2 regions of the Rhodococcus oxybenzonivorans genome follow, and region 1 is predicted to be linked to the other one. Evidence: riboswitches for the same ligand, from Rfam matches in the RefSeq annotation. Region 1 holds a riboswitch; the other holds the start of a gene.
The links. A riboswitch is a leader RNA that binds a small molecule or an ion and turns the genes downstream of it on or off. The one in region 1 is predicted to bind cyclic di-AMP.
Positions count from the first base shown of each region.

Region 2: linked by a shared signal. The riboswitch ahead of CBI38_RS12350 (NlpC/P60 family protein) and the one ahead of CBI38_RS06470 (resuscitation-promoting factor Rpf1 domain-containing protein) in region 1 are both predicted to bind cyclic di-AMP.

Region 1 is NZ_CP021354.1:1,346,707-1,350,105, reverse strand. It holds gene CBI38_RS06485 (cold-shock protein) at 1-261, opposite strand, end outside; gene CBI38_RS06480 (hypothetical protein) at 405-644, shown strand; gene CBI38_RS06475 (YccF domain-containing protein) at 697-1,080, shown strand; cyclic di-AMP (ydaO/yuaA leader) riboswitch at 1,311-1,525, shown strand; gene CBI38_RS06470 (resuscitation-promoting factor Rpf1 domain-containing protein) at 1,535-2,116, shown strand; gene CBI38_RS06465 (hypothetical protein) at 2,183-2,371, opposite strand; gene CBI38_RS06460 (helicase-associated domain-containing protein) at 2,432-3,399, shown strand, end outside.
Region 2 is NZ_CP021354.1:2,580,555-2,583,953, reverse strand. It holds gene CBI38_RS12360 (hypothetical protein) at 1-210, opposite strand, end outside; gene CBI38_RS12355 (C40 family peptidase) at 260-1,312, opposite strand; gene CBI38_RS12350 (NlpC/P60 family protein) at 1,688-2,227, opposite strand; cyclic di-AMP (ydaO/yuaA leader) riboswitch at 2,242-2,404, opposite strand; gene CBI38_RS12345 (DEDD exonuclease domain-containing protein) at 2,868-3,399, shown strand, end outside.

The DNA of each region.
Region 1 (3,399 bases):
GGGGGTGTGCTTCTTTGCGGAAGGTTCCTTGCGTGCGGCGTTCTGGCGCAGCGACGGCGCCGGGTCGAGCACTTTCAAGCTCAACGCCTGCGGACCGCGCCGCCCGGCGGCCATGCCGAACTCGACGCGCTGACCGGCCTTGAGGCCCTCGACGCCTTCGGGCAGAGCGGACGAACGAACATAGACGTCCTCCCCCTCTTCCTGCGACAGAAAGCCGAAGCCCTTTTCGACGTCGTACCACTTCACCTTGCCGGTCGGCACCGCGTTCACCCGCTCATCACTTGAAGTGCAATTGGTATGCAAAACAACGCGCCCCACCTTTGGTGCGGGACGCGCAGTATCCACAGTCTACCTTGCACACACTGCCTCCGGCATTCGGGTTTCCAGGCATTATCGTTGCTGGTGTGCCCTCAGAATCGACTCCCCCGAGCACGCCCGGGACCCCCCGCACCCACGATGGTCTGCTGCGGGTGGCGCTTGCCTTGTTCGCGGTCGGATTCCTCGCGATCGTGGCGATCTTTCTCACCCCGGTGGTCTCGGACAGCGATCCCGGCCTCGTCCTGTATCTCATCGCGCTCGCGTGCCCGATCGGGTTCCTCCTCGGGATCGTGGCGGCGCTGAGACAGGGCCGACGAACACGCTGATCGTGCACACGCTCGGCGACGACATCCAGACCCTCACTACGACGGGACGATCATGAGACTTCTGCTCAACATCATCTGGCTGATCTTCGGTGGGCTCTGGCTCGCCCTGGGCTACTTCGTCGCCGGAATTCTTTGCTGCATTCTGATCATCACCATTCCTTTCGGGATCGCCTCCTTCCGCGTCGGCGTCTACGCGCTGTGGCCGTTCGGGAAGACGGTCGTCGACAAACCGACGGCCGGGGTGGCGTCGCTGATCGGCAACGTCATCTGGTTCATCATCGCCGGTCTGTGGCTGGCGATCGCCCACGTCGTCACCGCGGTTGCCATGGCGATCACCATCATCGGTATCCCCCTCGCCGTGGCGAACATCAAGATGGTTCCGATCTCGCTCATGCCTCTCGGCAAGGACATAGTCGACGCTCCAACACTGATGTGACGTTACTCACATAACGGCTCGGTAACGGAAGAGCAACGGGTCGGCGATAGGCATGTCTCGCCGCTACTAGCTGGGAAGAGTCCGCGAGGCCCCGAATAGTGGGCTGCATCAGGCACGGACACGCGGCGTTATCAAATGGTGACACTGAGGCCTCGGACCGTTACCGTCGTCAGCGGTCGAGCAAACATCGGCCACATCCGGCCCGCCGCGCCAAGCCTCGTCCCGCGGGTACCGGAGTCCCGACGAAGCATTCCAGGGACGAGGACGGGGGACCCAAAGTCCTCCAGGGAACTCCAGTTCCCAGGCGGACACCGGTCCGAATGTGCCACGCACAGTCGGACCTTGGGGTGAAGCCAGACCCTCTCCAAGCCAGGAGGGGTGAGGCCGGGCGACCTCTCAGCCCGAACCCGACAGCTGACCTCGCAGGCGCGTGTGGAGAGGATCTCGACCCACTATGAGCGGACGTCATCGCAAGCCCACCACCACCGGCCGTACCGTCGCCAAGGTCGCCGTCACCGGCGCCATCATGGGCGTCGCCGGAGCAGCCTTCTCGGGCACCGCGAACGCAGCCCCTGATTCCGACTGGGACCGCCTCGCGCAGTGTGAGTCCGGCGGAAACTGGGGCATCAACACCGGAAACGGCTACCAGGGCGGCCTGCAGTTCTCGCCCAGCACGTGGAACGCACACGGCGGCAGCCAGTACGCCGCCACCGCAAACCAGGCTTCACGCGAAGAGCAGATCGTTGTTGCCGAGCGTGTTCTCGACTCGCAGGGATGGGGCGCATGGCCGTCCTGCTCCTCGAGCCTCGGCCTGAGCAGCGCCCCCACCCAGCGCAACGCGCCGGCCACCGTGCCCGACGTCCCGGAGGCCCCGGCGCTCCCCGACCTCACGAGCGGCGTTCCGAGCACCAATGCGGCCCCGCAGGCTGCGGACGCCATCGACTCGGCCATCGAGGCCGTCAAGGCTCAGGGTATCCAGATCGATCCCCAGATCCTGCAGCTCATCGACGCCAACCGGGCCCTGCTTCCGCAGTAAGTCCTTCGGCACAGCGAAGAGGGGCCCTGCACCATTGCGGTGCAGGGCCCCTCTTCTGCCGTTGTACTAGCGGTTGATCACCGTGTGCGGATGCGCGTACGGCAACGACTCCGCCGGCAGCGGGAACTCGGTGTCCTCGCCGAACGGGGACAGACCGCCCGCCCGGCTCGACGACAGTTCGGTCACGGCGTGATCTCCATCGGCGGTTTCGGGCCACCCTGGATCCACATACTGCTTCTTAGAATTGTTAGCCACGGGGACATTTTGACAGGAGCGGTCGGCGACGTACAGCCCAGGTCTCTAATCTGATAGTCGATGACCGACACCGACGACACCGTCACGACCCCCGGCGCCGCTACGAGCAGCGCCGGCGGCGCAAGTCTCGCCGACTGGCTGGCAGCGCGCAGCGACGCCCACCTGATCGCGCTGCTTCGTGCGCGCCCCGACTTGGCGGTCCCCCCGCCTGCCACGATCGTCGTTCTCGCCGGACGTGCCGAACAGCGGGCGTCGGTGGCCCGTGCCGCCGACAATCTCACCTCGCTCGAGTTCGGCATCCTCGAATTACTCGCCCTCGACAAGGCGGACGAGATGCCTGTCTCCCGCGCCGCACTTCTGGGCGCAGTGGGGACGAGGGTGACCAAGAAGACGGTCGACGCCACCCTCGACACCCTGCGGTCGCTGGCACTGGTGTGGGGCGACGCCGACAATCTCCGCATCGTTCCCGCCGTCGTCGCGACCATCCCGTGGCGTGTCGGACGTATCGCCGAGCCCACGGAGACGCTCGACGAGGCCGGCATCACCGCTGCTCTGGCACAGCTGGTGACGGTTGAACGCGACATCCTCGAGACGCTCGCCCGCTCCACGTCAGTCGGTCGGACGCGGGACGCGGCCCCGGGAACGCCTGCCGATCGGCCCGTGCAGCGCCTTCTCGCCGCCGGACTCTTGCGCTGGGTCGACGAAGAGACGGTGGAACTGCCGTTCCAGGTGCGTCAGGTTCTGCGCGGTGAAGCCGCTTTCGACCCCACCTCCCTGACGCCGCCCGCCGTGACCGGCCGTAAGTACAAACCAGCCGACATCAATGCCGCAGCGGCGGGTGAGGCCCTCGAGCTGGTCCGCCACTGCGAGGACGTCGTCAAGGTTCTCGGAGAGGCGCCCGCGCCCGCCCTGCGGGCCGGCGGTCTGGGTGTCCGGGAGCTACGGCGCATCGCGAAGGTGTCCGGGATCGACGAGAACCGGCTGAGTCTGCTGGTCGAGCTTCTCTCGGCGGCCGGGTTGATCGCGAG
Region 2 (3,399 bases), 1.2 Mb from region 1:
AAGGGTCTGCACCGCGATGCGACGGCTCTGCTCCGCGGTGTCGGCGTTGCCGACCGCGCCGTCCGTGCGTTCGCCGGTTCGCGAGAATCCAGTCAAAGTCAGTACGACGACGACGGCGAGAACGAGTCCTACCAGGGCGGCGAGTTCCCAGGGACGCGCCCGGCGGCGTGATGTCGGCTCCCCGGCGGTCGCCGGCTCTGATTCGGGCACGCCGGTGAGTGTATGAGCATGCCCCCGCGCGGTTGCGGGACGGTCTCCGTCAGTAGCGGCGTGCTCCGTAGAACGGGAACCCGGCCATCGACTCGATTTTCACCGGAACACCGAATGTGGACGCGTGCAGGATGTTGCCGTTGCCCGCATACAGGCCGACGTGAGAGGCGTCATCGTAGAAGAGGACCACGTCGCCGGGCTGGAGCTGATCGCGCGACACCGGGGTGCCCCCGCCGGCCTGCGCCTGACTCGACCGCGGCAACGTCTTCCCGACCTGCTTGTAAGCCCACACCACGAGACCCGAACAGTCGAACTCGTTAGGACCGGTGGCGCCCCAGACATACGGGTCGCCGATGCGGGTCATCCCAGCCTGGAGTGCGCTCGACCCAGAGCCCGGTGTGAGGTGGGCGAGGATCGTGTTCGGATCGAATCCCGGAGGGAACGGAGTACCGGCCAACTGGTCACGCTCGGCGCCCGTGAGGTCACCGAACGCCTTCATCACCTCGCCGATCTGTGCCTGCAGGTCACTCTGCTTGCGCTGCAAATCGTCGCTGAGCGCCTTGGCCTGCTCGGTTGCGGACCGGGCGGTGTCCGCGGACTGCTTCGATGCTTCCGCTGCCTTCGCCGCATCCGACGTCGCTGCCTGGAACTGCGCGACCTGGTTGCGGGTCTCGTTGGAGATGACGTCGAGAGCCGACATCTGGTCCAGAAGTTGCTGCGGCGAATCACTGACCATCACCGCGAAGAGCCGATTGGTGCGGGCTCCCTGGTAATTGGCCGTCGCCAATTTGTTGACCACCGGCTCGAACACCGCAATACGCGCGTTGGCGGCGTCGAGAGCCCCCTGATCACCGGCGAGCTTCGCCTCGGCGTCACGTTGTGCCGCCAACTTGGCGTCGAGGTCGATCCGCGCGTTGTGGAGTGCTTCGGACGTCTGCTCGGACTGCCGGGAGAGATCACCGAGTTTGGCCAGTGCCTCCGTTGGGTTGGTGATCACCGGGTCCGCGCCCGCCGACACGGTGGGCAGAGAGGTGAGTGTCAGGGACAGGACGCCCACGGTCAGCATGCTGCGCAGCGAGCGCTTCATCTTGTTCGAGCCCACGGAATGCGGTTCTCCGTTCATCGATCTCCACCACCCGAGACGCGATGCGATGCGCGACACGAGGGTCCGCGGTCGCGCACGGCCACGGAATGCTGAAGAGGTGGCGACCCGCGTTGTCGTCCGGTTCGGGTGACATGAGTTCGCAAGGTCTCGGATAGGTTACGGAATGGCATACGTTCGTGTCCACCTCCGACGCAGCCTCGTGGCACAGACGACAACGCGGCGCATTTCCGGCGGTGACAGGGCGCCGAAATGTCACAAAGGGTGGGTTCGAATGGCGATTCGAACCCACCCTCGGTGGTCGTGCGCGATCCTGCGAAGCTACCCCGTACATCCCCGGGCGAGTCCCGGAGATGCGTGTGCCACGCGCCTGGATCAGTAGCGGCGTGCGCCGTCGAAAGGCATCGACGCGATGGGCGCCAACTTGACCGGCTGGCTCTCGGTCGAGGCGTGGATCACGTTGCCGTTGCCGGCGTAGATACCGGAGTGCGACCCACCGTAGAAGGACACGACGTCGCCGGGACGAAGATCGGACTGCGCGACGGGAGTCCCGGCCGCGGCCTGGTCGTAGCTGGTGCGCGGCAGGTTGAGTCCGGCCTGCTTGAACGCCCACTGCACGAGACCGGAGCAGTCGAACGAATTGGGACCGGCGGCGCCGTAGACGTACGGGGCACCGATTTTGCTCTGAGCTGCCTGAACAGCTTTATCGCCGGTGGAGGACGCGGGCGGCGCGGGGAGCGCGGGCGCTCCGGGGACCTGCGGGATGACGACGCCCGGGATCTCGAAGGTTCCGATTCCGGGGATCGTGATGGGGTCCGCAGCGGCCGGGGCTGCGGTAGCGGTGAGCGCACCTACTGCAAGAGCGCTGGCGACGATTGCCCGCCGCACATTCCGCTTGGAAACTTGTGACGCCACGAAAGGGGTACTCCGTTTCTTCCATTCGTCCGCCGACCGAGTTAGCTGACGGGTTCGGGCTGGGAAGATCAGCCCTACCCACCGGTCCGACGAACGTCCCGGCAGGATTCACCCCAGTAGAAACTTGGGTTCCCGGTACGGCCCTCTCACGAGAAGCCGATTAGGCGGTGACTAGCGATGCTGTCCCGGTGTGGGGCGGCAAGACTCCGCTAGGTCTCAGGAAGGTTACGAAATGGAGTACCCGGATGTCGACCGGGACACGCGAAGATTGTCCATCGGGCGCAGGGATACCCGCCGCGGGCGCCTGTACCGGGTTCCGATAACAGCGAGATAACAGCCGGTTGGTTTCCGATCTCTTTTCGATAGCGGCTGCGGTGATTTCGCCCGACCTTTTCGCGACGAGCCTTCGCCGACCCCGCATCCTTGCAGTTCACATACCCTTCCTCGATAGGAGACCCGCAACGCGTCGCCGAGGCCGAACACCTGTCGTCGTCCGCCCGAGGCACACCCACTGCACGACAATCGCTGCCCGCTACCGCACTCCGGGACGAGCCGGGAAAAGGCAGTGTGATCCTCGTCTCTCACCTCTCGGGTGTTCGTCGGAAGAGGCTTGTCGGTACCCGCCCATACGCTCCGGGCTGTGAGAGTTTCCGGCGTACCCGAGTTACCGAAATTCGTGCAACCGGAGTTCGAGCAACTGAGGTTCGACGAGCTCGACACCCCGCTGCGAGATACCACCTTCGTGATCGTCGATCTCGAAACGACCGGTGGACGGCCCGGGGAGGACGCGATCACCGAGATCGGCGCCGTGAAGGTGCGCGGCGGCGAAGTACTCGGTGAGATGGCCACCCTCGTGGATCCGGGTCGCTCCATCCCGCCGCACATCGTGGAGATCACCGGAATCACCACGGCGATGGTCGTGGACGCCCCGCGTATCGAGCGGGTACTGCCCGCCTTTCTGGAATTCGCACGCGGCTCGGTGCTGGTTGCGCACAACGCTCCCTTCGACACCGGTTTCCTCAAGGCCGCCGCGGCGGCCACCGACACCCCCTGGCCCAAGTTCACGGTGCTGTGCACGGTCAAGCTGGCGCGCCGCGTCCTCACCCGCGACGAAGCACCGTCGGTGAAGCTGTCCTCCCTTGCCCGGCTCTTCGACGTCAGCACACAGCCCA